Regions from separate parts of the Clostridium sp. CTA-5 genome, predicted to be linked through region 2. Evidence: riboswitches for the same ligand, from Rfam matches in the RefSeq annotation. Region 2 holds a riboswitch; each other region holds the start of a gene.
What was found. Region 2 has a riboswitch for S-adenosylmethionine ahead of metF (methylenetetrahydrofolate reductase [NAD(P)H]). Riboswitches for the same ligand answer to the same signal wherever they lie in the genome.

Region 1: it holds a riboswitch for S-adenosylmethionine, as region 2 does, so the genes downstream of both, ACYUET_RS12790 (O-acetylhomoserine aminocarboxypropyltransferase/cysteine synthase family protein) here and metF (methylenetetrahydrofolate reductase [NAD(P)H]) in region 2, are expected to answer to the same signal.
Region 3: it holds a riboswitch for S-adenosylmethionine, as region 2 does, so the genes downstream of both, ACYUET_RS03775 (Na+/H+ antiporter NhaC family protein) here and metF (methylenetetrahydrofolate reductase [NAD(P)H]) in region 2, are expected to answer to the same signal.

What each region holds. Positions count from the first base shown of each region.
Region 1 covers NZ_BAAAAT010000006.1:78,426-89,641, forward strand. The annotation lists gene thrS (threonine--tRNA ligase) at 65-1,996, shown strand; gene ACYUET_RS12790 (O-acetylhomoserine aminocarboxypropyltransferase/cysteine synthase family protein) at 2,289-3,554, opposite strand; SAM riboswitch class I at 3,657-3,765, opposite strand; gene ACYUET_RS12795 (5-formyltetrahydrofolate cyclo-ligase) at 3,899-4,480, opposite strand; gene ACYUET_RS12800 (beta-class carbonic anhydrase) at 4,934-5,494, shown strand; gene ACYUET_RS12805 (hypothetical protein) at 5,728-6,144, opposite strand; gene ACYUET_RS12810 (formate/nitrite transporter family protein) at 6,260-7,021, opposite strand; gene ACYUET_RS12815 (AEC family transporter) at 7,723-8,661, opposite strand; gene ACYUET_RS12820 (phosphohexomutase domain-containing protein) at 9,215-10,738, opposite strand; gene glmS (glutamine--fructose-6-phosphate transaminase (isomerizing)) at 11,085-11,216, opposite strand, start outside.
Region 2 covers NZ_BAAAAT010000007.1:21,432-32,647, forward strand. The annotation lists gene ACYUET_RS13345 (homocysteine S-methyltransferase family protein) at 1-419, opposite strand, end outside; gene ACYUET_RS13350 (methionine synthase) at 409-1,095, opposite strand; gene ACYUET_RS13355 (S-ribosylhomocysteine lyase) at 1,097-1,552, opposite strand; gene metF (methylenetetrahydrofolate reductase [NAD(P)H]) at 1,564-2,451, opposite strand; SAM riboswitch class I at 2,534-2,641, opposite strand; gene ACYUET_RS13365 (MraY family glycosyltransferase) at 2,730-3,680, opposite strand; gene ACYUET_RS13370 (V-type ATP synthase subunit D) at 4,050-4,691, opposite strand; gene ACYUET_RS13375 (V-type ATP synthase subunit B) at 4,695-6,074, opposite strand; gene ACYUET_RS13380 (V-type ATP synthase subunit A) at 6,067-7,845, opposite strand; gene ACYUET_RS13385 (V-type ATP synthase subunit F) at 7,863-8,174, opposite strand; gene ACYUET_RS13390 (V-type ATP synthase subunit C) at 8,167-9,168, opposite strand; gene ACYUET_RS13395 (V-type ATP synthase subunit E) at 9,181-9,771, opposite strand; gene ACYUET_RS13400 (V-type ATP synthase subunit K) at 9,803-10,291, opposite strand; gene ACYUET_RS13405 (V-type ATP synthase subunit I) at 10,306-11,216, opposite strand, start outside.
Region 3 covers NZ_BAAAAT010000001.1:806,840-818,055, forward strand. The annotation lists gene ACYUET_RS03770 (heme NO-binding domain-containing protein) at 1-1,060, shown strand, start outside; SAM riboswitch class I at 1,205-1,364, shown strand; gene ACYUET_RS03775 (Na+/H+ antiporter NhaC family protein) at 1,466-2,776, shown strand; gene ACYUET_RS03780 (MBL fold metallo-hydrolase) at 3,085-3,999, shown strand; tRNA gene ACYUET_RS03785 (tRNA-Cys) at 4,134-4,208, opposite strand; gene ACYUET_RS03790 (AAA family ATPase) at 4,485-4,988, shown strand; gene ACYUET_RS03795 (YccF domain-containing protein) at 5,036-5,398, opposite strand; gene ACYUET_RS03800 (ABC transporter ATP-binding protein) at 5,580-6,560, opposite strand; gene ACYUET_RS03805 (ABC transporter ATP-binding protein) at 6,553-7,533, opposite strand; gene nikC (nickel transporter permease) at 7,549-8,457, opposite strand; gene ACYUET_RS03815 (ABC transporter permease) at 8,475-9,479, opposite strand; gene ACYUET_RS03820 (ABC transporter substrate-binding protein) at 9,554-11,116, opposite strand.

The DNA of each region.
Region 1 (11,216 bases), on a different contig from region 2:
GAGACGGAGTTTTTTTATTTTTTATAAAATTATAATATTTACATAACTGAAAGGAGTTTTTTCAATGATAAAAGTAACTTTAAAAGATGGTTCAGTTAAAGAATTTGAACCTGGATTATCTGTTTATGAAATAGCAAAATCAATTAGTGAAGGATTAGCTAGAAACGCTTGTTGTGGTATAGTTGATGGTGAAGTTTGCGATCTTAGAAAAGAAATAAATGGAGATATATCACTAAGTATTTGTACATTTGATTCTCAAGAAGGTAAAGATGCTGTAAGACATAGTATATCTCATGTTTTAGCTTATGCTGTAAAGAGATTATTCCCTGAAGCTAAATTAGCTATCGGACCTTCTATTGCAAATGGATTCTATTATGATTTTGATAAAGATGTAGCTTTTACTGCTGCTGATTTAGAAAAGATCGAATCTGAAATGCAAAAAATAATTAAGGAAAATCCGTCAATAGAAAGATTTGAACTTCCAAGAAATGAAGCTTTAGAATTAATGAAAGATGAACCTTATAAAGTAGAATTAATTAATGATCTTCCTGAAGGTGAAGTAATTTCATTCTATAAAATTGGTGAATTCACTGATTTATGTGCTGGTCCTCACATTATGGCATTAAAACCAGTTAAAGCAATAAAACTTACTAGAAGTGCTGGTGCTTACTGGAAGGGTAATGAAAAAAATAAAATGCTTAGCAGAATTTATGGTACTGCATTCTTAAAGAAATCAGAACTCGAAGAATTCTTAGAAGCTTTAGAAGAAGCTAAAAAAAGAGACCATAATAAATTAGGAAGAGAATTAGGCTTATTTACAACTGATGAAAATGTAGGTCAAGGTCTTCCTCTATTAATGCCAAAAGGAGCTAAAATAGTTCAATTACTTCAAAGATGGGTTGAAGATGAAGAAGAAAAAAGAGGATATGTATTAACTAAAACTCCTTTAATGGCTAAAAGTGATTTATACAAAATTTCTGGTCACTGGGATCACTATAAAGATGGAATGTTTGTATTAGGTGATGAAGATAAGGATGATGAAGTATTTGCTTTAAGACCAATGACTTGTCCATTCCAATACACTATATATAATGCTGAACAACACAGTTATAGAGATCTTCCAATAAGATATGGTGAAACTTCTACTCTATTCAGAAATGAATCTTCTGGAGAAATGCATGGACTTATAAGAGTTAGACAATTTACTCTAGCTGATGGACATTTAATTGTAACTCCAGAACAATTAGAAGAAGAATTCAAAGGTGTAGTTGAATTAATTCAATATATAATGAAAACATTAGGTATAGATGAAGATATAAGCTATAGATTCTCTAAATGGGATCCAAATAATACTGAAAAGTATATCAATGATCCTGAAGCTTGGAACAAAACTCAAGATACAATGAGAACTATATTAGATCATTTAAAGATTGATTATGTTGAAGCTGATGATGAAGCTGCATTCTACGGCCCAAAACTTGATTTACAATTTAGAAATGTTCATGGTAAAGAAGATACATTATTCACAGTTCAAATCGACTTTGCTCTAGCTGAAAGATTTGATATGAGTTATGTAGATAAAAACGGTGAAAAGAAACGTCCATACATCATTCATAGATCATCAATTGGTTGTTATGAAAGAACTTTAGCAATGCTTATAGAAAAATATGCTGGTGCATTCCCTACTTGGCTTTCTCCAGTTCAAGTAAAAGTGTTACCAATATCAGATAAATACAATGATTATGCTGAATCAGTTGTTAAATCATTAAGAAACAAAGGTGTTAGAATCGAAGCTGATTATAGAGCTGAAAAAATCGGTTATAAAATCAGAGAAGCTAGACTTGAAAGAACTCCTTATATCTTAGTTGTTGGAGAAAAAGAAGCTGCTAACAATGAAGTTTCTGTAAGAAGTAGAAAAAATGATGATGAAGGTGCTATCAAATTAGATGCATTTACTGAAAGATTATTATCAGAAATAGCTAATAAAGAAAGATAAAATTTACTATAAAAAAGTAGTGTATAAGAAAAAACTTATACACTACTTTTTCTATTGTTCATAATATATTTTAAACAGTGTTGATATTCTAGTATAAGGGCGAACTGGCATTGGAATTTGCTTTTTAGAACTCTTAATGAAGATTTGTACAATTAATTGCTTGTCAACAATCTTTGATTGGGAACATGCATTAATTGGACTAATCTTTATTTTTAGAGTTCTTAAAGTAAATTCCTCTGTCCATGAGCTTTATACTACAATATCAACATTTACTTAAAAGATAGCGTAAATATTAAATTTTATCTAGTGCTTGTTTAATATCTTCTAATATGTCATCAATATTTTCTAATCCTACAGATAATCTAATAAGTCCAGGAGTTATTCCTGCTGCTATTAATTGTTCATCTGTAAGTTGTCTATGAGTTGAACTTGCTGGATGAAGTACACATGTACGAATATCAGCAACATGTACTACCTTTGATGCTAATTTTAAATTATCCATAAATCTAATTGCATTTTCACGATTTCCTTTTATAGAAAATGATATTACTCCACTACATCCTTTTGGTAAATACTTTTTAGCAATATCATTATATTTGTTACCTTTAAGTGTTGGATAATTTACAAATTCAATTTGATCACATTTATTTAAAAATTCAGCTACTGACTCTGCATTTCTACAATATCTTTCCATTCTTATATGAAGAGTTTCTAACCCTAAATTTAAAAGGAAAGCTGAATTAGCAGATGGGTAAGCTCCTAAATCTCTCATTAATTGTACTCTAGCCTTTGCAATGTATGCAGATTTCCCAAATTGTTTTGTATATATTACACCATGATAAGAATCATCTGGTTCTGTAAACTCTGAGAATTTACCATTTGTCCAATCAAAATTTCCACTATCAATAATTACACCACCAACTTGAAGTGCATGTCCATCCATATACTTAGTAGTAGAATGAATTACTATATCTGCACCAAATTCTATTGGTCTACAAAGAATAGGTGTTGCAAATGTATTATCAATTATTAATGGAACATTATTTTTATGTGCTAATTTAGAAAACTTTTCAATATCAAAAATTGAAATCGCCGGATTTGCAATTGTTTCCCCAAAAACAGCTTTTGTATTTTCTTTAAACTCTTTTTGTATTTCTTCTTCACTTGCATCAGGATCAACAAACGTACACTCTATTCCAAACCTTTTAAGTGTTACTGCAAAAAGATTAATGGTTCCCCCATATATAGTAGATGCACTTATAAAATGATCTCCAGATTTAAGAATATTTAATATGCTTATTAATGAAGCTGCTTGGCCTGATGTAGTACAAAGAGCACCTACACCACCTTCTAATGATGCTATTTTTTCTTCAACAGCCCCAACTGTTGGATTAGAAATACGAGAATACATATGACCATCAGCAGTTAAATCAAATAATTTTCCTATATGTTCTGTCGAATCATATGTATAAGTTGTACTTTGATAAATTGGTAATACTCTTGGCTCTCCATTTTTAGGATAATACCCTTCATGTAAACATTTTGTTTCAATATTCATAATATATAGCCCCCTTTAAAATTTATAAAAAAATAAAAGCTATTTCTCTTTAAGATAGAGAAATAGCTTATAAAACAATATAACTTAAAAACTATAATACATCTCTTATCTTTCAGGCAAATACCTGCAGGATTTAGCACAATTCTAACTTATGATAGTTAGCTGTTGCTAGGCTTCACAGGGCCAGTCCCTCCACCATTCTTAATAACAGATTATTTTTTATATACATTAATTATACTCTAAAACTAAATATTTGCAATAAAATTTATTATAATAGACTATTTATACTTAACTTTATGTGCAAAGTATATAGAATAATTATTTATATTTCAAAATATAAATAATTATTTTTTACAATTAATATCTTCTATTTCAGTTATTATATATTCTATTGGAATATCATGAACATCTGTAGGTACTTTATTTATAACTTGGAAATCATAAGCTAGTGCGACTTTATTTAATGGCTTTGAGATTTTTTCTAAATACCTATCATAATATCCTGCACCATATCCCATTCTTCCGCCACACTTATCAAATGCAACACCTGGCATAATTATCAAATCAAATTTATTAGGATCTTCTGCTGATTTATCTTCTGCTGGTTCTAAAATTCCATATTTATCTTCAATAAGGTTTTCTAATGATAATATCTTTACTGCTTCCATTATTTTTGTTTTATAATTTGTTCTAGGTACATAAATATTTTTCTTATCCTCTAACGCTTTCATTATAATGTTTTTAGTATCAATTTCTGAGTTATAAGATACATATATAAAAATATCATTACTTTGTAAATAGAATTCACTTTGTATAAATTTATTATATATTATCTTATCAGATTTTATTTTATTATCTAAATCCATTTCATTTCGAATTTTTAATATTCTTTTTCTTAATTCTTTTTTTTCCTCTATTAAATTCACTCTATATACGCCCCTTAAAAAATAATTTCTATTTAAAATATTCAAATATATTAACTACCTATATTTTGTTATACATAAGTATATCCAAAACTTATTACTTAAACAACTAAAAAAATATAATATATATTGCAAATTTAGATGTTCAGTAGAAAATTTACAGTTATTTAATTTATTAAACATTTCTTATTGCAATATACATACCACATACGCTTAAAAAAATTTACATAAACTTTTTCTTAGGTTTATATTTAATAAAAAAAGCTTTAATTGTATAATCTATTTAATATATATCTTCTAATTAAGTTAATACACTTATAATTTTTTATTTAATTTTTATAGAAAATATATATCTGTATTAATATTATCTAATTAGAATAATATATATAATAAATTTTCTATATAATCTTTTCACTATTGGAACTTATATAGAAACTAATAAAGGTGGGGCAATAAATGAGCAAATTAGAAGAAATAATGCAATACAATAAACAATTTGTAGAGAATAAAAAATATGAAGAATTCATCACAACCAAAACACCAAAAAAGAAAATGGTTATATTATCCTGTATGGATACCAGATTAACAGAATTATTACCTAAAGCTATGAATATAAAAAATGGGGATGCAAAAATAATAAAAGATGCAGGTGCAACTGTAATGCACCCTTTTGGAAGTGTTATAAGAAGCATACTAGTTGCAATCTACGAATTTGATGCTGAAGATATTTTTGTTGTAGGACATCATTGTTGTGGTATGAGTAATTTAGATACAAAAAGTCTTGTTAAAAAAATTATAGATAGGGGTATTTCAAAAGAAACATTGTCTTTATTAAATAACTCAGGAATAAATGTTGAAAAGTGGCTTCATGGATTTGAATCTGTTGAAGATTCTATAAAAAAGAGTGTAGAAATGATAAAGAGTCATCCTTTAATTCCTAATAATATAAGAGTACATGGTTTAATTATGAGTCCTGAAACTGGTGAAATTGACATAATTGTAAATGGTGATATTTAAATTATATTTAATATAAATTTATCTACATAAAATGCATTTAAATTTAAAGCTATATTTTAACACAGTATTAATACTATAATATAAAATTAATTAATCAAAGATTCCTCTTTAATAATAACTTTAAAATAAAAAGTTAGATTATCCAAAATATTATATTTTATTAAGATAATCTAACTTTATATTATTATTTTTGTTATATCTTTTAATCTATAAAGAACTTTATTTAATATACACTAAACTTTACAATCCTCAAAAGAAATTCTTGGTTTTTTAAAAATAACATCTTTTTTTATACTATAATTCTCTTTATCTATAGTAACTCTATAAATATTAGGACAGCCTTCCTCTCTCCACTTTTTCATATAATTTATATTAGCTTCTGTCTCATTATAATAATTTTCATCATAAAAATCTGAAAACTCTAAATATGACAATATACTATTTATATCTAAAACTAATTCTTCTTTATTTATATTTTTAAATATTGGAACAAAAAACCTTAATGGTATTTCATAATTATATATACCCTTTATCTTTTTTCCTTCCATTATAGCTCTTTTAAATAATAAATTATTTTCGTCAATACTTTTAATCTTTAATTTAAAAACTATTTGTTTCTTTTTATTTTTTTCTAATTTAACTTTAATCATCTATCCACCAACTATCACAACAATAAAATTCTATAAATATATTTTATCATTCAAAATAGTCTCTGTCTAAATTTAGTACTATGTATAAATAGAATTCTTAATATTATGAACGATTTTATTCACTAACACTCATAATTTTTAATGGTAATGCTAATAATACAGCACCTCCAACAATATTCCCAAATGTTACCCAAAATAGATTTTTTACTATTAAAGCTAATGGTAAACCACCTGATGAAAAATATCCTACTGAGAAAATTCCCATATTAGCTATGCTATGTTCAAATCCTGCAATAACAAAACCAAACACACACCAAAACATCATTATAAGTTTTCCACTTTCTGATTTTAACCTTATTGTTGATAATACACCTAAACATACTATGAAGTTACATAATATTCCTCTTAAAAACATATCCATTATTGGAAGATGTAATTTTATTTCTACTATCTTTGCAACATAATCTTTAATCAAATTCATAGATGCACCACTTTTTACAAAAATGAATGATAAAATTATTGCTCCTATAAGATTTCCTAAATAACTTAATCCCCAAACCCTTAAGACCATTTTTAAAGTACATTTTTGGGTATAAAAACCCATTCCCATAACTAAATTGTTACCTGTAAAAAGTTCTCCTCCTAGAAAGACAATTAATGCTAATGCTATTGAAAATGTAGCTGCAACCATAATTTTTGAGACTTCTGGATGATTATTAATTAAAACTGCTCCAGTTGTATAGGAAAGTATTATTGCTACTACTAAATAAAAACCTGCAACAATTGCTCTAGTAAGATATTTAATCGTATTATCTTTTGATAAATTATATTTGTTTTTTGCCGAATTTGAAATAATGTCCATATCACTAATATACATCTTTTTCTCCTTTACTCATTTAAATATATTTTAAGATATACATAAGTTATATATGTTATTATTGTTTGTCCACTTTAAACATTACACTGTAATTATAAATGTAAACTATATTGTAACTCTTATTATATATAACATTATATTATCTTAAGTTTTTATTAAAAACATGGGTAAAAATAGGCAAATTATATTCTCTATTTATAATAATTAAACTTATTAAGTTAATAATTTTTTTACCTAGATGATTAAAAGTCTATGTAATTCTAATTCGATAGTATAATATAGATACTCATTTTCTATATTAATCAAATTAAAAATTATAAGTATATTCACTTAATTAGAATATATATTTAAGACGCTTTAATTAGGAATTATTTCAAATTTTGTTCTATCTATTTATATAATACCTTCTTAAATTCTAAAAATAATATTGTTAATGTTTTAACAATATTATTTTAATATAATTTATTAAATTCTTCAATCCATTAAATTATTTTTTTGTAATTTAATTATTTTTGTGCGTATTTTTTATTTATTTCGTTTTTTAAACATTTATAATAATCTTTTTAATAAAAATATGCTATATTAAACATCATATTAAATACGTATTTAAAACTATTATTGAAAACTTATATTTATTTTGGTTATTATTGTTAATATATATACAAACAACTTTTTTCATTCAATATAAATACTCCTTATTGTTAAATATATCCGAATCCCTTTATAAAAAATACCCATAAAAATATGGTTATCACTGCAAATGCAGAAGTAAATACAACAAGTTGTCCTGCTAATTCACTATCGCCATCCATTTGTTCTGCCATAGTAAATGATGATACTGCTGTTGGTGCTGCAAGCATTATCATTATAGTTGCAAGTTCTATTTTTCTAAATCCTAAAATTATAGCAATAGGTATAAATATACCTGGTATTATTACCAAACGTCCAATAATACCTATTATTAGCTGTCTTGTATATCCTTTTATTTTATTAAATTTAAATGATCCTCCCAATACAACAAGTGCTAATGGTGTTGCTACTTTTGATAGATCACTTATTGTTTTTTCTATTACATTAGGTAACTTTATTCCATTTAACATAAAAAATATACCTAGCAATGAAGAAACTATAAGTGGATTAGTTATTATACCCTTTATAGTCTCTTTAAGATTAATCTTTCCACCTCTAAAAATTTCTAAAACAATTACTGCTAAAAAATTAAACATTGGTACAATTATAGCGATAAGCAATGAAGGGACCCCTGCGTTTTCCTCACCAAATAAAGATAATGTAACTGGCAATCCAAAAAGTACAAAATTACTACGAAAAATAGCTTGTACTAATACTCCTCGTTTCCTGTTCTCTTTTTCTATTATTGGTACAATAAAGCACATACTTATGCAACTTATCAATATGGTACTTGGTGCAAAAATTACTAATTTAAGATTAAATACACCATCTAAATTAGTTTTATATACATTAAAAAATAATAATAAAGGTAAAAAAGTTTTAAAGGTAACTTTGTTCATAACCTTCAACGTATGATCATCAAATAAGTTTATTCTCCTAATAAAATATCCTAATGTAATAGTAATAAATAATGGCAACACTACATTAAGTGATAAAATAATATTTTCCATTTTTCTCTCCTAATTAATCTCTAGTATAATCTGGATTTTACAAAATTAATTGTAACATATCTTATAATTACCATTTATTATTATAAAACATTGAAAAACTATTAACTACATTTTGTCCTATATTATATATAAAATTATTTTATAACATATAAAAAAATTGCTAAGCGACTGTGGAGCGTCGATTTTTTTTAGCCATGCACCCTTTCCAAACGTAGTGCAGGAATAATTGTGTGGCCTGATTATTTTTTATTCTTTAGGTTTTATTTCTTAATCTTTAAGAAATAACATAATATAAGTTATCTACATATTTCAAAAAATATAATTTCCTAAAGAATAAAAAAATCACCATATTAAATAACTTTTATTTAATATGGTGATTCGTTGAATATACTATATTTAAAATTAATCTATATTAGGCACATTCAAAAAAATAGTAGACCAGTATGCTAGTCTATTTTGTATGATACTGCGTCAGCAAATTTAGCTAATAGCTCGCTATTAACTAAATTTACTTCCTTGTCTGACGCAAAATATACAACGCCTCTTTGATCTATTATTTTATTTCATGTGCCTTATATTTACTTAAAGTCTCTTTAATGAAGGATGAAATTTCTTCAATTCCACCATTTTTATTAGATTCTATATTAATAACCATTTTAGGTTCATGTAATGAACATCTTAAAATAAACCATCCATCACCTAAATTTTTGTTACATACGACTCTTATACCTTCTTTATTGTTTTTATCCAATTGCATATTTTCATTGCTGTCAACTACATTAGTAACTTCATTTAATATATTATTTGAAATTTCTTTGTAGTTTTGTTCTGATAAATTTATTCTTATTTCCTTTTCTTCAACTGGATGCTTTAAAGTTGATATTAAGTCTTCTATACTTTTACCCTCTGTTTTTAATTTTGCTACTTTTATCAATATTTTAGCTATTAAATAAGCTCCGTCATCTAAAAAATAATTTTCTTTCATTGCCGCATGTCCAGAGGTTTCAATTGCTATATGGCATTCTTCACCTTCATTATTTAATCTTACTGCCTCATTTATAACATTCTTATACCCTTTTTTAAATCTATGATATTTTCCACCTAAACTTTTTATAAAGTCACCTAAATGATCTGATGCTACTGAATCTGTTACTATGGTTGTTTTTTCATGTTCCTCTAATACAATAGCTGAAATTACTGCTATAAGAGAATTTCTATTAATAGCATCACCATTTTTATCTACTAAACCTGCTCTATCAACATCAGTATCAAAGATAATACCTAAGTCACAATTATTTTTAAGTACAGCATTCTTTATAGACTCCATAGCTTCTTTATTTTCTGGATTTGGAATATGATTTGGGAACATTCCATCTGGATCTATAAATTGACTTCCGTTTGTATCTGCTCCTAATACATCTAAAACTTTTTCCTTAAAGAATCCTCCTGCTCCATTTCCTGCATCAACGATAATTTTTAATCCCTTTAATGGTGTATTAAAATCCTCTTTTGAATTAACACCTTCTCTTATTTTTTGCACTAATATTTTAGAATAATCATCAATTAAAGGTTTTATTGTAGTCATTCTTCTTACTTCAATATCCCTTATAATAGTATTATCTTCTTTATCTATTTCCTCACATGCTAGGTCTAAAACTTGCTTTATATCACTTTTTTCAAGACCACCTTCTTTGGTAAAAAACTTAATTCCATTATAATAATACGGAAGATGGCTTGCTGTAATCATTATAGCTCCATCACATTTATATCCTTCCATAACTGTTGTCATAAACATAGCTGGTGTAGTACTAATATTACAATCGTATACACAAACATTATATCCAACTAGAGTTTTTATAATTGAATGCTTAAATCCACTTCCTGTTAGTCTAGAATCTATACCTACTGAAATTTTTAAATTATTTATTTTTTTTCTGTTTAAAAGCCATTTATAAAAACCTTTAGTTATAGCTTTTACTTCTTTATCAGTTAAATTTATTTCTTGAAAATCATTTTTTAATGCAATCCCTCTAATGTCAGTTCCATTTTGTAAGTTATATAAACAGTTATTGTCCATGTCTTCCTCCCCCTATTTACTAACCCTTAATATTATATTAATAGATTATCATATTTTTTCTTTAATATTACAATATAGTAATATTTTACATTTTTAAATAGTAATGATATTATACTATAAAATTATTTATTTTTATATCATTAAAATAATATTTTATAAAAATTTTATTCTTTAATATTATTTATACCTATTTTTTAAGTACATTCTGATATAGTTTATCCAAGAATTTAAATTTTTATAATTATTTTTAAAAAAAGAGCCAGACATTTTAATTAATTAAAATATCTAGCTCTCTAAACTCTCTTAGATATATTTTTTAATCTTTTAGATTAACATATACTTTTTATTATTCTACAGTAACTGATTTAGCTAAATTTCTTGGTTTGTCTATATCGCATCCCTTAGCTTTAGCTACATAATATGATAATAGTTGAAGGGCAGCAACACTTAATACTGGTGCAAACATATCCATAGTTCT
Region 2 (11,216 bases):
AAATCTGCGCCTGACTTTTCTCCTTGTATAAATTGTCTTTTGAATATATCATAGGCTCTATCAAAGCTTAATGTACCCATAGGCTCTAAAAGTTCACCTATAGGTCCTACATCTAAAGCAATATAAACATTATTATTTTTTCTCGCTTCTTTGGCTATATTTACTGATGCATCTATAATTTCTTCAACTGTAAATCCAGTATTCTTTAATTTTAATTCATTTGCCCCAAAAGTATTAGTGGTTATAACCATTGCTCCACTTTTAATATACTCTTCATGGACTTTCCTTATAATTTCTTTTTCATTTATATTAAATATTTCAGGATTTTCGCCAAGCCTTAATCCCTCTTTTTGAAGCATTGTCCCCATAGCTCCATCAAATACAAGTATATTATCTTTTATAAATTCTTTAAGCCCCACAATTAGTCCCCTCTCTCCTAAAATTACAGTTATTATAATTCTTACAAACTTCACATCCTCTTTGTTTTTCCTCTTTCTCCTTTGGAATAAGTCCTATTATTGCAGTTACTGATTTCCTTGGAAATAATAAATGATGTGAAGATACTGTAAGTCCTATTGTTTTATCTGCATTTAATGTATTTACTATATTCTTTTGAATATCTAGTGATAAATCTCCATACCCTGGACTATATCTAAATGTTATAGCAAGACCTTCTTTTCTTGCATCTAACCTTATTTTCTCTTCTATTTGATCTAAAACTTCTTCTATTGCCGTTGTTGCACAAGCATCTAAAATTAAAGCTTTTGTTAATTTTGTTGTTTCATATAATTTAATTTTTTGTTCTATTTTATTACCTATAGTTGCTGCTATGATAAAAGTTTTCTCTGCATAAAGAAGATGATTTTTAATATCCTCACCGTTTAATATTAAATTAGTTCTATCTATATGCACACCATCCTTTTCATTATGGTTTTTATACTGAGCATAAACATATTTAGGTACTATTAAATCTTTACATTCTTCTATAGATTTATTGATCAATTCATCCATTGATTCATTTAATTCTTGCTGTTTATAACCTAAATACCTAAGGACTTCATCCTTAGGTATTTTTAGTTGTTTAATATTAAACATTTTATTCTCCGTATATGTTAAGTGAAAAACCTCTTTCTAGTGCTTCCTTAGCATATTCTTTTGCACCAAATAAAGATAAATCTCTATAATTTCCACATTGAATATCATTAGCTGCTGGTATTTCTGTTGCTTCTACAACTTTTTTTAATGCCCATTCTAAAGCTTCTTTTATTTCTGCGGCTTCTCTATCACCCCATATACTTAAATAAAAACCTGTTCTACATCCCATAGGTGATAAATCGATTATACCTTCTAATTTTTCTCTAAGTTCATGTGCTAATAAATGTTCAAGACCATGCATTGCTGCTGTTCCAAACTCTTCTTTGTTTGGTTGAAGAAATCTTATATCGAACTTTGTTACCTTATCACCAAGTTCTCCATTAAGCAAACAACATTTTCTTATATATGGTGCTTTAACCTTTCTGTGATCTAATTCAAAACTTTCTACTTTTTTCATTGTGTATCCTCCTAAACTAACTCAATTTTGTTAACTGTTGATAAAATGTTTTCTATGCTACTACTTATTTTTTTTGCTAAATATGCATTATTCATAATATATACATGTATTCCATCCACTCCTGTAGAAATAAGATCTACTATTTGTTCTACAGCATAAGCAATACCTGCATCTCTTAATGCTTCAGGATTATGTTCATATCTTTCCATTATTCTTTTAAATTTATCTGGAAGTGATGCCCCACTTAAAGATATAATTCTTTCTATTTGTTTTTTATTAGTTACTGGCATAATCCCTGCTTGAATTGGTAACCTTACATTAGCAGCATGAACCTCTTCTTGAAAATTATAATACAAATTGTTATCAAAAAACAACTGAGATATAAAATAAGATGCTCCTGCGTCTTCCTTTCTCTTTATACTTTCAATTTCTCTATATAATCCTTTATGCTCAATATGGCCTTCCGGATAACATGCTGCCGCTATATTAAAATCTCCATTATTACTTATGTGTTTAATTAATTGATTAGCATGAACTAATTCACCTATGACCTGTTTCTCTTTTGGTATATCTCCTCTTAATGCAAGTATGTTTTCTATATTATTCTTTTTCAATTCATTTAAATAATAGGTTATATCATTTTTAGTTGAACCAATACAAGTTAAATGTGCTACTGATTCTATTCCATATTTATTTTTTACAAGAGAAGATAATTCTATTGTTCTATTATTTTTAATACTGCCACCTGCCCCATAGGTAACACTTATATAATCTGGATTCAATCCTTTTAACTCTTCTAACGTATTATAAATAGTTTGTATGGATGAATCTACTTTTGGTGGAAAAATTTCAAAAGAAAAAACCACCCTTTTATTTTTAAATAAATCTTTAATTTTCATTTTTTCGCCCCCTTTTTAAATAAAAAAAATGCCTAAAGGGTTTTTCCTTTAGGCATAATAAACTTATACTAAAATAAAATTCCCCTTATCTATCAGTCAAATCACTGCAGGATTTAGCACCTTATATATTAATAAATATATTGGTTGCTGGGTTTCACAGGGCCAGTCCCTCCACCACTCTTGATAAGAAATTATTTCTAATTATATATTACTTTATAATGTTTGTAAAGTTTTGTTTGAAATAACATAATTATAATCTAGAAGTCATATAAAATATATTATATTTTAATAAGTAAAAGTGTTATAGATATAGCACTAAATATAAAACTTATTATCATTATGTAATTAACTACTTGTTTAGGTGTAAAACCCTTTTCTTCTAGTCTAAAATGTATTTGACTTCTATCTGCTTGATAAACAGGTTTTCCCTCTGAAAATCTTTTAAATATTACAAAAAGATTATCGAAAATAGGAACAGCTAAAGCTAAAATAGGAATAAATAAGCTTAGCACTGTTGCCTGCTTAAAAGCACCATCTAAAGCTGTAATACTTAATATAAACCCTAAAAGATTTGCTCCTGAATCTCCCATAAAGACTTTTGCAGGATATCTATTATAATATAAGAATCCCAATATAGATCCAGCTAAAACTATTGAAATAGAAGCTGATATGTCTTGTTTTAATATTATCGCAGCAATAAAAAATGTTATTGCTGAAATAAATGAAATGCCACCAGCTAAACCATCCATTCCATCAGACCAGTTTATTACAGTTGTAACCCCAAAAATCCAAGTAATGGTTAAAAAGAATTGAATAGTTGTACTCAACCATACAAACTCTCCAGTAAATGGATTAGTAAATCCTCTAAATGCAATGCCAGCATTAAAAACAAGAATTGCAGCTAATAACTGAACTATCAACCTTGGGAATATCGGAAATTCTTTTAGCCTCGTTTTATAATAGTCATCAACAAGACCTATTAATAATATAAGTGTTGATGATAAAAATATTACTATTTGCTGCTTAAAATCATTTTTTACAAATAAAAAATAAGCCATAAAAAAAACTATATATAAAGTAAGTCCACCACATAATGGAGTCTCTTTTTTATGTTGCTTTCTCTTAGTAGGTTTATCTGTAAATTTTAACTTAATAGCCAACTTCATAATAAGTGGCATAATAATAATTCCCAATATAAATGGAACTATCATTGCTAATATATATTGCATGTTTCTCTACTCCTTAGTTGTATGAAAGTATTATATAATTTCTATTTTAAATAAAATTTCTAAGTAATTCTAATCTTAGTTGAAGTTACCCATATTTGATTATACTATTAAAGGTATATCATAGCAATTACAAAATTATTAAGCTTTTAAATTATTCCATAATTAGTATTTTTGCTTTGCTCTAATTACTTAAGTAAAAATACCAAAACAGCCATTTAACATTTCTATTTAGAACTATTAACTTTTCTTGTAAATATCTTTGTTTATAAAAAAATAATTGTTATATACTAATTAACAATTATTTTTAACTTTAAAATACTGATATATTTAAAAGGACTTTTGGTAATATAACCAAAAGTCCTTTCTATTTTAAGCTCTTTGTTCAATCATGCTCTTAACTTTCATTAATCTAGTTGTAGCAGATCTTTCATTTTCGTCTAATCTCATTCTAATATACTTTATTGTCTCTTGAAGTTGAGGAATTGTTCTATACTCAAGAGCATTAACTCTTCTTCTAGTCTTTTCTATTTCATCAGCCATAAGTTGGCATGACTTTTCTACTTCTGCAAGTTCTAATAGCTTTGGAAGAATTCCATAAAGTTTAGAAAGTGTATCGTCAAGTTCTGAAGAGGTATTTGCAAATCCGTAAGGATATATGCTTCCTTCATCTCCTTCAAGTTCTCTCTTGAAGTTCATTACAGGAACAGATACACTCATTACATTCTTTTCACCAACTTCAACTGAAATATGCTCTTTAGGATATACTATAGCTTCTTCTAAGAATTCAGAACTCATTACAGCTCTTGCCATAACAAAATCTTTTAAAGAACCTTGTAGTTGTTCTTCAACTTCTTTTCTTAAGTTATTGTTATATTTAACAAGATTAATGAATTGTCTCATTAACTCATCTTGTTTATCTTTTAAAAGCTTATGACTTCTAGTTGATGTTGCTAATCTTTTCTTAAGTCTAGAGAGTTCCATTCTAGTAGGATTGACGTTTAAAATTGCCATAGACTATTCTTCCTCTCTTGGCATGTATTTCTCAAGGTATTCATCTCTAATTCTCTTAAGCTCAGTTCTTGGAATCATTTTTAATAATTTCCATCCTAAGTTTAGAGTTTCTTCGATTGTTCTATTTGTATTAAAGCCTTGTGATACATATTCTGCTTCAAACGCTTCTGCAAATTTAGCAAGTTTCTTATCAGTTTCTGATAAAGCAGATTCTCCTAAGATTGCTGATAATTCTTTTGCTTGCTTACCTTGTGAATATGCCGCAAATAATTGATTCATAGTATCTGCATGGTCTTCTCTAGTCTTTCCTTTACCAATACCCTTATCTTTAAGTCTTGAAAGTGATGGTAAAACATCTATAGGTGGCATTAAACCTTTCTTATATAATTCTCTTGAAAGGATAATTTGACCCTCTGTAATATATCCTGTTAAGTCTGGAATTGGATGAGTTTTATCATCTTCTGGCATTGTAAGTATTGGAATTTGAGTGATTGAACCCTCTTTTCCTCTTAATCTTCCTGCTCTTTCATATAATGTAGAAAGGTCAGTATAAAGATATCCTGGATATCCTCTTCTACCTGGGACTTCTTTTCTAGCTGCTGAAATTTCTCTTAATGCTTCTGCATAATTAGTAATATCAGTCATTATAACAAGAACGTGCATTCCTTTTTCATAAGCTAAATATTCAGCTGTAGTAAGTGCCATTCTTGGAGTAGCTATTCTTTCGATAGCTGGATCAGATGCAAGATTCATGAATAGAACTGATCTATCAATCGCACCTGTAGATTTAAATTCATCAACGAAGAATTGAGCTTCTTCAAATGTTATACCTATTGCAGCAAATACAACGGCAAACTTAGAATCTGAATTTAAAACTTTCGCTTGTCTTGCGATTTGTGCTGCTAATTCAGCATGTGGAAGTCCTGATGCTGAGAAAACAGGTAATTTTTGTCCTCTAACTAATGTATTAAGTCCATCAATAGCAGAAACTCCAGTTTGAATAAATTCTGATGGAAAATCTCTTGCCATTGGGTTAATAGCTTCACCATTTATGTCTAATCTTTTTTCTGGTATTATATCTGGACCATTATCATTAGCTCTACCCATACCATCAAAAACTCTACCTAACATATCTTCAGATACACCAATTTCAAGTGGTCTACCTAAGAACTTAGCTTTAGTTCCTTTTAAGTTTATTCCTGTAGATCCTTCGAAAATTTGAACCATTGCTTTTGATCCATTAACTTCAAGAACCTTACCTCTTCTTTTTTCACCAGTTTGAAGTTCTATTTCAACCAATTCATCATATTTAACGCCTTCAACACCTTCAACAACCATCAAAGGGCCAACAACTTCAGTAACTGTTCTATACTCTTTAAGCATTTGCTACCCCTCCTTTGCTTATTAAATCATTAATTGCAGCTGTTAAATCAGTAAAAATTTCATCCATTTTATCTAAGTCATTTTCATGGATATATTTACTTCTTGCAATTCTATCTTTTAAATCTTCAAGAGCTAAAATTTCATTTAAGTAAACTCCAGCTTCTAATGCTCTTTCAGCTTCTCTCTTATATCCAATAACAAGTTTTAACATCTTGTATTGTTTCTTAAGAGAAGTGTAAGTATCTATTTCATGGAAACTATTTTGTTGCAGATAGTCTTCTCTTATTGACTTAGCTACATCAAGTTTTAATCTATCTTGTTCTGAAAGTGCATCAATACCAACAAGTCTTACTATTTCTTGTAAACTAGATTCTTCTTGAAGTATAGTCATAGCTTCTAATCTTAATTGTCCCCAATCTTCTGCAACATTTTCATTCATCCAGTTATCAACTTTATCTCCATATAATGAATATGAACTTAACCAGTTAATTGATGGGAAATGTCTTTGATATGCAAGTTGAGCATCTAGACCCCAGAACACTTTAACAATTCTAAGTGTTGATTGTGTAACTGGTTCTGAAATATCTCCTCCTGGAGGTGATACTGCTCCTATTGCAGTGATTGATCCTACTCTTCCATCATTACCCAAACACTCAACTTTACCAGCTCTTTCATAATAATCAGCAAGTCTTGATCCAAGATAAGCAGGGTATCCTTCATCACCAGGCATTTCTTCAAGTCTACCAGACATTTCTCTTAGAGCCTCTGCCCATCTTGAAGTTGAGTCAGCCATGATTGATACTGAGTATCCCATATCTCTGAAGTATTCAGCAATTGTAATACCTGTATATATTGAAGCCTCTCTAGCTGCAACTGGCATGTTTGAAGTATTAGCTATAAGAACTGTTCTCTTCATTAAGCTTTCTCCAGTTTTAGGGTCAATAAGTTCTGGGAACTCATTTAAAACGTCAGTCATTTCGTTACCACGTTCTCCACAACCAACATAAACAACTATTTCAGCATCTCCCCATTTAGCAATTTGATGTTGAGTAACTGTTTTTCCTGCTCCGAATGGACCTGGAATTGCAGCTGCACCACCTTTAGCAACTGGGAAAAATGTATCTATAACTCTTTGTCCTGTAAGCATCGGTTCAACTGGATTAATTTTTGATGCATATGGTCTACCTTTTCTTACTGGCCATTTTTGCATTAAATGCACTTCTTTATCTCCATCAGCAGTTTCAACAACAGCAACTGTTTCAGTAACTGTAAATTCTCCACCTTTGATTTCTTTAATTTTTCCTTCTATACCTACTGGTATCATTATTCTTTGTTCAACAACAGGTGTTTCTTGGACTGTTCCTATAACATATCCTGAAGCAACTTCATCTCCAACTTTAGCTGTTGGTTTGAATTCCCATTTTCTTGTTCTATTTAATGATGGAACTGATACCCCTTTAGTTAAGAAGTTTGACTTAGCTGCTTCCATAAATGCATCTAGCGGTCTTTGTATTCCATCAAACATTGATTCTATAAGTCCTGGTCCAAGTTCAACACTTAGAGGTTCTCCAGTAGTAACAACTGGATCTCCAGGTCCTATTCCTGATGTTTCTTCATATACTTGAATTGATGCCTTATCGCCTCTCATTTCGATGATTTCTCCGATAAGTCCTTTTTGTCCAACCTTACATACGTCGTATATATTAGCTTCATCCATACCTTCAGCAACTACTAAAGGTCCTGAAACTTTAATTATCTTTCCGGTCTTCACCTTACCAACCTACCTTCCTATAAAATATTAACACCTACAGCTTTTTCTACGTTATCGCTAATTCTTTGCATACCTATATTTAATGTTCCTTGATTGCTTGGAATTAATATTACAGCAGGAAGTACTTCTCTATTGTATCGCTCTATTGTTTCTTCGATACCTTGAGCTACTTGCTCTGTTACAAAGATAACTGCGTAATCATTTTTAGCTAAGTTATCGATAGTTTTTCTAGCTTCGTTATCTTCAACTACTGGGAAAACGTCTATTCCTAAAGCTTTAAATGCTAAAACTGAATCCTTATCTCCAACTACTCCTATTTTTTTATACATAAATATCACGCAGCCTTTCTCTTACTACTTCCGCAGAAATATTATTGAGTTTGCCAACCATTATAATTCTTATGATCTTAATTTCTGTTTCTTTAGCATAAATATAAGCTAATACAGGTTCAACACCGAAAGGTATTATCTTAGCATCCTTCATCATACTCATGATGTAGTTATCAACTAATTTTTCTAATAAACTTACTGAACCTGTTTTAGTATAATATTCTACACCATTTTTAATAAACTCTGCATAGTCTGTATAAGAAAGTTTAGTAGATATATTTTCTACTACATCATTTAGCATTCCTAATAGCTTATCCTTATCTAAAGAACCTCCTTCAATAATAACTGAAGCAAAGAATTCCCTACCTTTGTTTTGTTTTTTTACTCTTAAAAGAGTTTTTAAATTTGTAGAATCAATAAGTGCTTCTACATATTTATCAACAAAGCCATCTTTTATTTCATTCTTAATTTGTACTAATTGTTTAAACATATATTTATCTAAAATAATATCAAGCATTTGAGGGTCTTTAGTATTACTAAAGTTATTTATTGCTTCTTCGATTCCTTCTCTCATAACTAAAGATAAATCTCTTATGTCGTTATTTTCTATTAAATATTTTAATTTGGAAACTTCTATAGTTCCAACATGTATTAATAAATACGATAGATCTTGTTTAAGAAACATACCCTTTAAAATTACTTTTATATTTTGATAATCATATTTAATACTCATTAAGTCTATAAGAGACTTTACTGGGCTTATATCATACATTACGTGAAATAATCTTTTTAATTCTTCACTTAATATTAATTCATAATCCTCTGCTCTCTTAACATTTGTCATAACATTGGCATACTCTGTTTCTTGAAGCACTTTTAAAGCTTCATTTGCAGAATTGGAATCAATCATTCTGTCAATTTTTGATTTATCAAGGAGTTTTGTCTCATATACCCTTATTCTTGGTATAACTTGACTAAATTGCATTCCATCCATTAGTTAACCTCCTTAACTAAATAACACTCTTGCCACTTCAAGACCTAATTCGTCTCTTAATGAATTAACTAAATCCTCAAAAGTATTATTTATTTCTATGCCATCTTTTTCTAATATAAATCCACCTTTAAAATTTCTAGTTTCTTTACTTAGAATTATTTTTCCTTTTGATCCAAGCTCTTTATTTATTTCTGATACAAAATCTTCATCAACTATTTTTTTGCCTTGATCATTTAATATTAGATTTTGGTCACCACATATATTTGTATTTAATATAGCTGATTTAACAAATTCTTTAAAATCATCATTTGATATATTACAAAGCTCTTTAATACTAGTTTCAAAAACTTCATTTAAAATAGTTTGTTTTGATTTTAATTTTTCGTTTCTTGCTTGTAATTCTGCACTAGAAATGATTCTTTCTTGTCTTGATATAGCTTCTCTTTCAGCTTTTTCTATAATAATCTTTTCTTCTGAAGTAGCTTCTTCTTGCTTTTTAGCAATAATCTTCTTCTTTTTATCTTCTGCCTCTGATAAGATTATTACTTTTTTATCTTCTGCATCTTTTATGATTTTAGAAGTTAAATTGTTTATGTTAGACATAATCTTCACATCCTAATCCTATATTAAGCTCTTATTTAAATACACCATTTACTAATAAGAATGATACAACGAATCCTAATAATGCATATGTTTCAACCATTGCTGCAAGAATCATACCTTTAGTATTGTGTTCTGGTTTTTTAGCTAGTATTTGAATACCTGCTGCTGCTGCTTTACCTTGAGCAATACCTGACCATAAACCTGCTATAGCTATTGGTAAACAAGCAAATAATAAGTATAAACCTTGTGATAATGTTGTTTCTGGTTTTAATTGTAAAAATACAAGTAATCCTATAACGAATCCATAAAGACCTTGTGTACCTGGTAATAATTGAAGAATTAACGCTTTACCAAATTTTTCTGGTTGTTCTGATAATAATCCTGCTGCTGCTTCACCCACTATACCAACACCTTTTGCTGATCCAATACCTGACATTCCTACTGCTAAAGCAACACCTAGTGCTCCCATAACAAATCCACCGTTATTTTCTAAAAAAAACTTAATCCAAGTCATATCCATTTTAAAATTTCCTCCTAATCTCTTCTTAAATTAATATATTCATTTTTTGTTTCAAATGGCTTAAATGCTCTTCCACCACCATCATAAAATTTTGAGAAATATTCTACATAAGTAAGTCTTAATGTATGAACATATCCACTTAATAGTGATAATAATAAGTTTACTACTTGTCCTAACACAAAGATTAATGGCGCAAAAATAAAGAATCCTATACCAGGTATCATATGCATAATCATATTTATAGCACCTGCAATAGATGCTCCTGATAATCCTATTGCCATAAGTCTTGTATAAGATACTAAATCACTTATATAACTTGTAATACCATACAATTCATAAAGCCCTTGACTTACTTTTCCAACACTTGATTTCATTTGTCTTCCTTGAGTTAATACAATAATTATTGAACCAATAATTGCACCTGCTGTACCTATTGTTTTTAGTGTTGGCATATTTAAAACATTACCGGCTGCAAGTCCTCCAATAGAAACTAAAGTAATAACCCATGATCCTACGTCCATAAATGCTTCCATTGGTTTTCCCATTTTTATCAATACAACAGCTTTTATGGCTAATCCAAAGAATATTTGAATTGCACCAAATACAACTGATAATGCAAGTATTGTCATAACATCTTTGTTTGTATCAATTAATCCTTTAAATTTAATTAAGTCACCAAAGAATGAACCATAAATTAATCCAAATATAATTGTTGGTATACTTAAATACATAAAGAATTTAACCATTTTTTTTGTTGAATTATCAAAGTTAAAAAACTTTAATGCTCCTAATGTTGCTAATAGCATTACTAAACCGTATCCTGCATCTGCAACCATCATTCCAAAGAATACCAAATAAAATGGTGTAACAAATGGTGTAGGGTCAATATCTGTATACTTTGGCAAACTATACATTTCAGTTACTG
Region 3 (11,216 bases), on a different contig from region 2:
TACTAATTTAATAAAAGAAGAAATTAGTAGAATTATAAATAATCAATACAATATTGATGGACAAGTTACAACAAATGATTTTTTTGAAGATATATATAGTTTACTTAAAAGTCACAAAAAAGTTATACAAGCAGATTTTGTTGGATTTAAAGGTGTTACAGATGAAATGAACACTTTTGTAAATAATATAAATATAATTTCTGACTCAATGAATCATACATCTAATGAAATAGGAGGAGTTGTTGAACAGGTTGCAAATGGTGCTGTTATGCAAGCACAAAATACAGATAATGCAGTACAAGCACTTAATGGAAATATTCAAGCGTTAAAACTTATAGTAGAAAATGAAAATACTAATAAATCGCAACTTGAAGATGCAATGGAAAAGATAAATAATAGTTATGAAAATGTAGAGAATACTAGTAAAAGTATTTTAAAGTCTTTAGATACATTTAACGAAGTTAAAGACAAAGGTACACGTCTTGAAGGAAAAGCAAAAAATATAACTAGTATAGTTTCTATAGTTTCAGGAATATCCGAACAAACGAATTTACTTGCTTTAAATGCTTCTATTGAAGCAGCAAGAGCAGGAGAACAGGGAAAGGGGTTTGCTGTTGTAGCTGAATCAATAAGAAAGTTAGCTGAACAGTCAAAAGATGCAGTAGAAGAAATAAACTCTAATTTAAAACAATTTGTAGAAGAAATCAAATCCTTAGTAGAAGATATAGAAGTTCAATATAATTTATTAGAAAAACAAACAGATAGTTTAGGTATTGTCAGAAACATAAGTTTTGAAGCAAATAAATCTGTGCAAAGTGTAGCTATTTCTATGATAGAAACTATAAATAAGTTAAATACTGAAGCACATTCTATATCTAATGTTTATGATAGTATAGAGTCACTCGCTGCTATTGCTCAAGAGAATTCAGCATCTTCGGAAGAAGTAAGTGCTAATGTAATAAATTATACTAATGAAATAAAGAAACTTATAGATAATATATATGATTTTAAAGGAATTACTGAAACATTTAAAAATGATTTAGAAAAATACAAAATTTAATTTTCTAGAAAATAATATATTTTAAATACCACAAATTTAGAGATAATTTTGTGGTATTTTTATTAAATTTACTTATATTCTATAATTAGTATAAGTTTATATTGACATTGTTTAATTATATTGTTAAAATTATTAAAAAAGAATAGCTTATCAAGAGTGGTGGAGGGACTGGCCCTATGAAGCCCAGCAACCTACTTTAATTTAGTAGTTAAATTTAATTATTGCTAGTTTAGTAATAATTATCATTTTTATGTTTAAAATTATTTAAATTAAAAGCGTGGTGCCAAATCCTGTTAGATAAGAAGTTTAATATAATATATGAATATATAAATATATAAATAAAGCTTCACTATGGGTTGAGGCTTTTCTTTTTTGCTTAAAATTAATAATATAGGGAGAGTGTCGATGAAAAAAGAAGTAAGTATAAAAGCACTATTACCATTATTGGTATTTTTAATAGTGTATGTTGGAGTATCTTTGTTAGCTGGAGATATGTATGCAGTATCAGTAATAATTCCTTTTCTAGCATCAGCAATAACAGCATTAATGATGAATAAAGGAAAGAACTTAAATGAGAAATTAGAGATATTTTGTAAAGGTGCAGGAGATAATAATGTTATTCTAATGATATTAATATTCATACTCGCGGGAGCATTTGCTCAGGTTGCAAAAGATATGGGCGCGGTAGATTCAACTGTAAATCTAGGATTATCAATATTACCAAGCAATTTATTAATTGTTGGATTATTTTTAATTGCATGTTTTATAGCGCTTTCAGTTGGAACTTCTATGGGAACTATAGTTGCATTAGTTCCAATTGCTGTTGGTATAGCAGATAAAACTGGGGTAACAGTAGCAATTGCAGTAGGAGCTGTTGTTAGTGGAGCTATGTTTGGAGATAATCTATCAATAATTTCTGATACTACTATAGCTGCAACAAGAACCCAAGGATGTGAAATGAAGGACAAGTTTAAAATGAATTTTAGAATTGTACTTCCAGCGGCAATAGTAACGGCGATACTTTTTGGAATAGTAACAAGAAGTGCATCAGTTATTGATGTAGAAAAATTAGATTATAGTATAATTAAAATTATACCATACATTGCAGTTATAACATCATCATTAATGGGACTAAATGTTATGATTGTATTATTTGGTGGAATATTTATTGCGGGAACTATTGGATTTGTTTATGGTAGTTTTGACGTTATAGAATTTTGTAGATCAATTTCTACAGGGATATCTGGAATGAGTGAATTAATAATTATATCTTTATTAATAGCAGGAACAATAGCTTTAATTAAAGAAAATGGTGGAATAGAATATATATTGACAAAGGGATTAAAGAGATTTAAAAATAAAAGAAGTGCAGAGTTTGGCATAGCTACCTTAGTAAGTTTAGTAGATATATGTACTGCAAACAATACTATAGCAATAGTAACTGTAGGACCAATAGCTAAAAATATTTCGGATGAATTTGATTTAGAACCTAAAAGAGTTGCAGGAATAATGGATATGTTTTCTTGTGTTTTTCAAGGAATAATTCCATATGGAGCTCAATTAATTTCAGCTGCAGGCTTAGCAGCAATATCACCTTTTGCTATAATGCAATATTTATTTTATCCTTATCTAATGGGTGTATGTGCAATAATATCAATATTATGGTATCACAGAAACGAGTCTGAAAATTTAACATTAAAAGAAGAAATATCTTAATTTCAAAAATATATAATGTACAGCTAGTAAGCAAGAGTAGATTCTTAAGCTTACTAGCTTTTTTAGTGTGGATATAGAGCAGAATTTAAATAACGTATTATCTTTTTAATAAGTTAAATTATAATTTTTTTAGTATAAATAATTTATTTGTTAATACATATGAGTAGTTAATATAGTACTTTTTTTAGTAATTAAGTTATAATTATACTTATAAACTAAATTTGATATAAATTTATCTTGTAATATATTTAAGAAAGGAGTATTTAGTATTTTAGTTTTATTTAGATATGAAATACTAAAGATAATTTATGAATATAAAAAAAGTAAAAGGAAATACATTTTGTATAGATACAGGAATGACAAATATTCCTTTTTACAAAATTACTGAAGAGAAGATAATTATGTTAGACTCAGGATGGATAAAAGAAAGAGAAGGTATTGATGAAATTTTGAGTGAAAACAATTTTAAAGTGGAGAGTATATTATGTACTCATGCTCATATTGATCATATAGGTAATAATGCATATTTAAAAGAAAAATACAATTGCATTATTTCTATGCCAGCATATGAAGCTCTTGTATGTACGTCTAATGTTAATTTAAAGCTTTATTATAATAGTCCAACATTACTAAAAGCGGAGAAACATTTTGGACATATGGTTTGTAAAACTGATATTACAATTTCTAATGAAATGAATGAAATTTGTATTAATGATGTTAAATTTAAAATTATTCATACTCCAGGTCATAGTCCAGAACATATATGTATTATAACTCCTGATAATGTAGCGTATTTAGGAGATGCGCTTATAAGTTACGAAGTTATGAAAAGTGCAAAAATGCCATATGCGCTTATATTAAGCGAGGATTTAAAAAGTAAAGAAAAACTTTATAAGCTTAAATGTAATGATTACATAGTATCACATAAAGGAATATATAAACATAATAAAGTTAAAAAACTTATAAGTGATAATATAGATTTTTATGAAAATAGAGCAAAAAGTATATACAAACTTATATATGGAAAAATGACATTTGAAGAAATTTTTAAAACAGTAGTTAAAAAATTTAATATTCCAGTAAGAACACAATATAAGTATTTTATATTGGAAAGGATGCTTAAATCATATGTTGAATATTTAAATGAAAGAGGGTATTTAGAACTTAATATTGAAGATGGTTTTCTTAAATACTCAAAATCTATAAAAGAACAAGAGAGCTAGAGAATATCAAATTAAAATTCTTTTTATAATAGGACTAGTTGTTTATTAAATATATTCAATTAATGATTGTATTATATAAAAATCAAAAAAGTTAGTAAGCAAGATCAATTTCCCAAGTTTACTAACTTTTATTGTGGAGGCACCACCCAGATTTGAACTGGGGAATAAAGGTTTTGCAGACCTCTGCCTTACCGCTTGGCTATAGTGCCATATAATTATATTCAAATAATATAATGTAATTTCTCTATATAATTATAGTAGTAATTTTATAAAAAATTGTTACAAAAATATTAACTAAGTTTTTTATATATTTTTAAACGTCAATAATATATATTTTAAAAATAACTTTTAATCTTAACTTTACATTCTATAGAATAAAAAATAAAATATATTTATAATAAATTAAAAATTAAATACATATTCTAAAACATAACCTATTTTTTATATATTTAAATTAGAGTAGGTTAATGTGAGAGTGGGTGATTATGATTAAGAAACTTATAATAATAAATGGAACTATGGGAGTTGGAAAAACTACTGTAAGTAAAAGTTTATATAAAGCTTTGCCTAATTCAGCTTGGCTTGATGGGGATTGGTGTTGGATGATTAATCCTTTTACTGTAAATGAAGAAAATAAAGAAATGGTTATAAAAAATATATCTTATATGTTAAATAGTTTTTTAGCAAATTCATCTATTCAATATATAGTGTTTAACTGGGTTATTGATACTGATGAAATTATGAAATTAATATTAGACAATTTGGTTAGCAAATCATTTTACCTATACAAAATAACTTTGATATGTTCTAAGAATGAACTTATAAGAAGAGTTGGGTTAGATATATTAGATGGAAAAAGGGAAAAAGATAGTATCAATAGAAGTTTAGAGAGATTAATGTTATATTCTAAAATGAATACAATCAAATTAGATACTACATCAAAAAATATAAATACAATTGTAAATGAAATTAAAAGTTTAATAGAATAAGTGTATAAAAGTGCAAATTTATATTGTACTTTTATACACTTATTTGTTTATCGAACTTCTTTTCCAAATGGCATTAGTGATAATTTAGCAAGTTTTAAAGATTGAGCAGCAAATGGTATTCCGATTATTGTAATACATAAGAAAAATGCACTTATAAGATTAGCTATACAAAGGGCTAGTCCTCCAAATATAATCCATAATATATTTAACAGAAAACTTGTAGCACTATTATCTATTTCTACAATTTCTTTTCCAAAAGGAGCAAGCTGTAATCCAGCCATTTTAAAACATTGAAGACCAATAGGAATACCTACTATAGTTATGCACCAAATGATTCCTGTAAAGAACCATCCAATAGCATTAATAAAGCCTCCAAAAATAAACCAAATAATATTTCCTAAACAACTCATTAATAATACCTCAAATCTATTTATATATTTTTCTAGTATATTATACTAAAATTTTATAAAAATAGTATCTTAAATTATATTATTTAAGGTTAACTTAAACATTTAATTAGGTTTAATAAAGGTGAAAATAGATTATATAAGCTAAACGACTTTCCAATTAGAAATTAGAAAGTCGTTTAGCTTAATTTTTATTATTTTCATCATATAAATGGCAAGCAACTTTATGAACATTGTCTAACTCAATAAATTTAGGTTCGCATTCTTTGCAAATATTCATACATTTTGGACATCGTGTGTGAAATCTACATCCATTTGGTGGATTTATAGGACTTGGAACATCACCAGATAATATAATTCTTTCTTTTTTTATTTCAGGATTAGGAATTGGTATAGCTGATAAGAGTGCTTTAGTATATGGATGAAGAGGAGTAGAATAAAGAGAATTTACATCTCCAATCTCAACCAATTTACCAAGATACATGACTCCAACTCTATTACTAATGTGTTTAACTACATTTAATCCATGTGCTATGAATAAATACGTGAATCCTAATTTATGTTGCAAATCAGATAATAGATTTAATATTTGTGCTTGAATAGAAACATCTAATGCAGAAACGGCTTCATCACAAACTATAAGTTTTGGATTAACAGAAATAGCACGAGCAATTCCAACCCTTTGCCTTTGTCCACCACTAAATTCATGAGGATATCTATCTTTATGATATGGAGCAAGCCCAACATATTCTAGAAGTTCATTAACTCTTTTTTCAAGTTCTTGACCATTTGCAATATTATTGACTTTCATAGGTTCTTTTATTATATCTCCAATTTTCATTCTTGGATTCAATGATGCATATGGATCTTGAAATATTATTTGAATATTTTTGCTTATATCTTTTCTATTCTTTTTTCTTATTTCATTGATATCTTTTCCTTCGAATAATATTTCTCCAGAAGTAGAATCTAATAAGTTAACAAGAAGTCTTCCCATAGTAGACTTACCACATCCAGATTCCCCAACTATTCCTAAAGTTTCACCTTTATATATATCAAATGATACATCATCTACGGCCTTAACATATTGTGGATTTTGAAAAAATCCTGAAGAAGCAATAGGAAAAAACTTTTTTAAGTTTTTAATTTCCATTAATTTATCCATTGGCTTTTTCCTCCTTCTTTTTATATAATAAGCAACGAACTTTTCTATCTTCTAATGAGATTAAAGGTGGTTCTATATGAGTACATTTATCAAAACAATTTGGACATCTATCTCTAAAACTACATCCAGTTGGAAGCTCTAGGGGATTAGGAACAGTGCCAGGTATAATAAACAATCTTTCAACATCATCATCTATTTTAGGAATAGAGTTCAGCAGTCCTTTTGTATAAGGATGCTTTGGATCTTTAAAGATATTCTTTACTGAAGCTGTTTCAACGACTTTTCCACAGTACATAACAACCACCTTATCAGCAATTTCGGCAACAACACCTAAGTCATGTGTTATAAGCAATATTGAAGTGCCAAGTTTTTCTTTTAATTTTATCATCAATTCTAAAATTTGAGCTTGTATTGTAACATCTAGTGCTGTTGTAGGTTCATCTGCAATTAAAAGTTCAGGATTACAACTTAATGCCATAGCTATCATAACCCTCTGTCTCATGCCACCACTTAACTGATGAGGATAATTATTAATTCTTGTTTCAGGTGATGGAATACCAACAAGATTAAGCATTTCAATAGCTCTTTCTCTAGCTTGTTTTTTAGTACATTTCTCATGTCTAATAATTGCTTCAGTAATTTGTTTCCCAATTGTAAAAACAGGATTTAAAGATGTCATAGGTTCTTGAAATATCATAGATATTTGTTTTCCACGTAAACTTTGGAGTTGTTTTTCAGATTTTTTTAATAAATTTTCAGATTTAAAGAGTATTTCACCAGAAATTTTTATTTTAGCATTTTTAGAATGAAGTCCCATTATAGAAAGGGAAGTGACGCTTTTACCACTACCAGATTCCCCAACTATAGCAACCACTTCTCCTTTATCTATATTAAAATCAACACCATCTACTGCAACTACAGTTCCTTTTTTTGTTATAAATTCTGTCTTTAAATTCTTTATATCAAGTAACATTTAAATCAATCCTCCCTATGAATTTAGCTTAGGATCTAGAGCATCTCTTAATCCATCACCAAATAAATTAAATGCAAGAACTGTAAAAGTTATTGCAAGACCAGGAAATAAAATTATATGAGGAGCATTATAAAAATAACTTCTACCAGCACCTAGCATTGTTCCCCATTCGGCAAGGGGAGGTTCAACACCAAGTCCAAGGAATCCAAGTGCAGATGTTTCTAATATTGCAGTAGAAATACCTAGTGTAGCACGAACAATTATTGGAGATAAAATATTAGGAAGTATGTGTTTAAAAATTATAATAAAATCATTATTTCCTATAGCTTTAGCTGCTTGCACGTATTCACTATTACGTACAGATAAAACACATCCTCTAATTATACGTGCATATTCAGGAATAGTAACTATACTTATTGCAATAATAGCCTTTTCGAGACCTTTACCTAAAGCACTCATAAAAGCAATTGCTAAAAGTAGAGAAGGGAAGGCAAGTATTATATCCATTATTCTCATTAGAATCATATCAATTTTTCCACCAAAATAGCCGCAAATTGATCCAACGAGTATTCCAATAGATAATGCTATAGAGACTGAGATAAGACCTACTTTTAATGAAATTTTAGTTCCATCAATTACTCTGCTAAAAATATCTCTTCCTTGTTCATCAGTGCCGAAAAAGTGAGAAAGTGACGGTGCTTGAAGTGAATTTGATATTTCCCCATTATAAGGATTATATGGCATTAAAAGTTTGCCGAATATAGCAATAAAAATTATTAAGATAATAAAAATTAGTCCCGCAAGAGCAGCACGATTAGAGATAAGGAGTGCTATAAAATTTTTAAATCTATTAAAATTAGTATTTTTTACCAACTCTACTTCGGCTAAAGGAGTAGAGTTTTGTTGTGCTAAATTATTATCCATAACAATTTAACCTCCTTCTAAGAATATTTTATACGGGGATCGATATAAGAATAAAGCAAATCAACTAATAGATTTACAAGAACAAATATTATTGCCATTATAATTACAGCTCCTTGTACAACTGGATAATCAGCTTTTAAGATAGCATCAATTGTATAACTTCCTATTCCAGGCCATGAAAATACTGTTTCTGTTAAAACTGCACCACCAAGAAGGGAACCAAGTTGCAATCCTATTACAGTAGAAATTGGAATCAAGGCATTTCTAAGTCCATGACGTATAATAACTATATTTTCAATAAGCCCTTTAGATCGTGCAGTTCTTATATAGTCTTGTCCTAAGACTTCAAGCATAGTAGAACGAGTCATACGGGCAATTATAGCTGTTGAGTATGAAGAGAGTGCTATTACAGGAAGCATCATGTGCTTTAAAGAATCTAAAAATGAATTTATATTGCCTGTTATTAGACTATCTAGGAGATATAAGCCTGTAATCCTTGTAGGTTCTATTCCGATAGTAGCACGCCCAGAAACAGGTAGTAAGTGTAAATTTACAGAAAATATCACTATTAAAATTAAGCCAAGCCAGAATATAGGCATTGAAACACCAATTAAAGAACCACCCATACAAATATAATCTAGAATTGAGTTTTGCTTTACAGCAGAAAAAATTCCAAGTGTTATCCCAATTAATGAAGCTACAATTATTGAAACAATAGCGAGTTCAATAGTAGCTGGAAATCTAGAAAAGATTTCTTTTGAAACTGATGTTTTAGTAATAAGAGAATCACCCAAATTTCCTTGTATTAGTCCTTTCATAAAATCAAGGTATTGAATATATAAAGCATTGTCTAATCCTAATTGTTTTCTTAAAGCCAAAATTTGTTCTTGAGAGGCATGTTGTCCTAAAATAATTGATGTAGGATCAGAACTAAAAACATGCATTACTAAAAATACTAATAAAGAAACTCCAAAAAGCACCGGTATAAGCAGCAATATTCTTTTAAATATATATTTAATCATAAATTCACCTCTTTTAAATGTTAAATTATAGGGTTCCTATTTTATGTGGAACCCTTAGAAATATTGTTAAAATTTTATTGTTTATCTACGTTTTTGAAGAATACAGTACCTGTTGGATGAATACTAAAATTTTTTATTTTTGAAGAAGAAGCAGCCATTTGTTTTGCATAAGAAATAGGAACCCATGGAGCATCTTTAGCAAGTAAATCTTGAAGTTCACCATAAATAGAATTTCGTTGATCACCATTTGGAGTTTTCTTAGCTTTTAATAAAAATTCATCAACTTTAGGATTTGAATATCTAGCAACATTTAAACTACCAGCAATTTCTTTACTATCAAGTAATGACATAAAGTTATCAGCATCACCGTTATCACCATTCCAGCCATAAAATACTATATCACCCTCACCTTGCTGAGTTTTACTTTTATATTCAGTCCATTGATATACGTCAATAGTAGCATTAATACCAACTTTACTTAAATAATTTTGAATTGCTTCAGCAAGCTTTTGTCCACCAACTGAATTATATGGTCTTGGGTTTGAATAAGTAATCATTTTTATATTAAGATTTTCTTGTCCTAATTCTTTAAGCATAGTAACAGCTTTATCAGGATTATATTCATATGCATCTATATTTTTAAATCCAGGTATGAAACTTGGAAGTTGAGTTTTTGCAACGTCTGCATATCCTTGGTAAAGATGCTCAACTAATTCATTGCGATTAATAGCATATGATAAAGCTTCTCTTAATTTAGCATTATTAAAAGGTGCTCTTTCACAATTGAATGCCATATAATTTATATTCATGCCAGGTTCATTAATTATATTTAAATTTTTTTCTTGTAATTTAGTAACATCATTTGGATCTAACCCATCCATAGCATCTATTGAACCAGTCATAAGTTCACTGGCTCTCACTGAATTTTCTTTTGTTATTTTTATTACTACCTTATCTAACTTTGCTTTATCTCCCCAGTAATCATTATTTCTTTCAAGTGTAACTTTTTCACCCTTTTCCCAAGAAACAAATTTGAAAGGACCTGTGCCAACAGGATTTTGATTTAAATTACCATTATTATCTTCAAGTGCTTTAGGACTTACAATCGGTGCAGCAAGTGCCATAGCAAGATTTGATAAGAATGGAGTATTAGGTTCATTAAGTGTGAATTTAACAGTATTTTCATCTAGTGCTTCAACTTTATTAACTCCTGCAAATGTAAATGATGCATATGGCATATCGTCGGTTCTATTTGGAGGTAATTGACGAGTTACTGATTTAACTACAGAATCAGCATTGAAGTCAGTTTGATCATGAAATTTGACACCTTTCCTTAGATGAAAGGTATATTGAGTACCATCATCACTGATATCCCAACTTTCTGCTAAACAAGGTTCAATATTTGTATTATTATCTCCGTATTTAACTAATCCTTCATAAATATTACATATAACTTTAGCAGATTCACCATCATCAACAAAAGCAGGATCAAGGCCCCTAGGATCTGCCCCTTGCGCAAAAATAAATGTTTTGTTACCAGTTGAACTTTGAGAATTTGAAGTTTGTCCACCACATCCAACAAGAAAAGTAGCAGATAGTAGTGCTGATAAAATAAGTGATAATATTCTTTTTTTCATAAAATAGCCCCCTAATTAGTTTTTATATTAAATTTATAAAATAAAAATTATAGCAAATTAGAATTCTATAATTTAATTCATTTTAATTACCTCAAGTTTT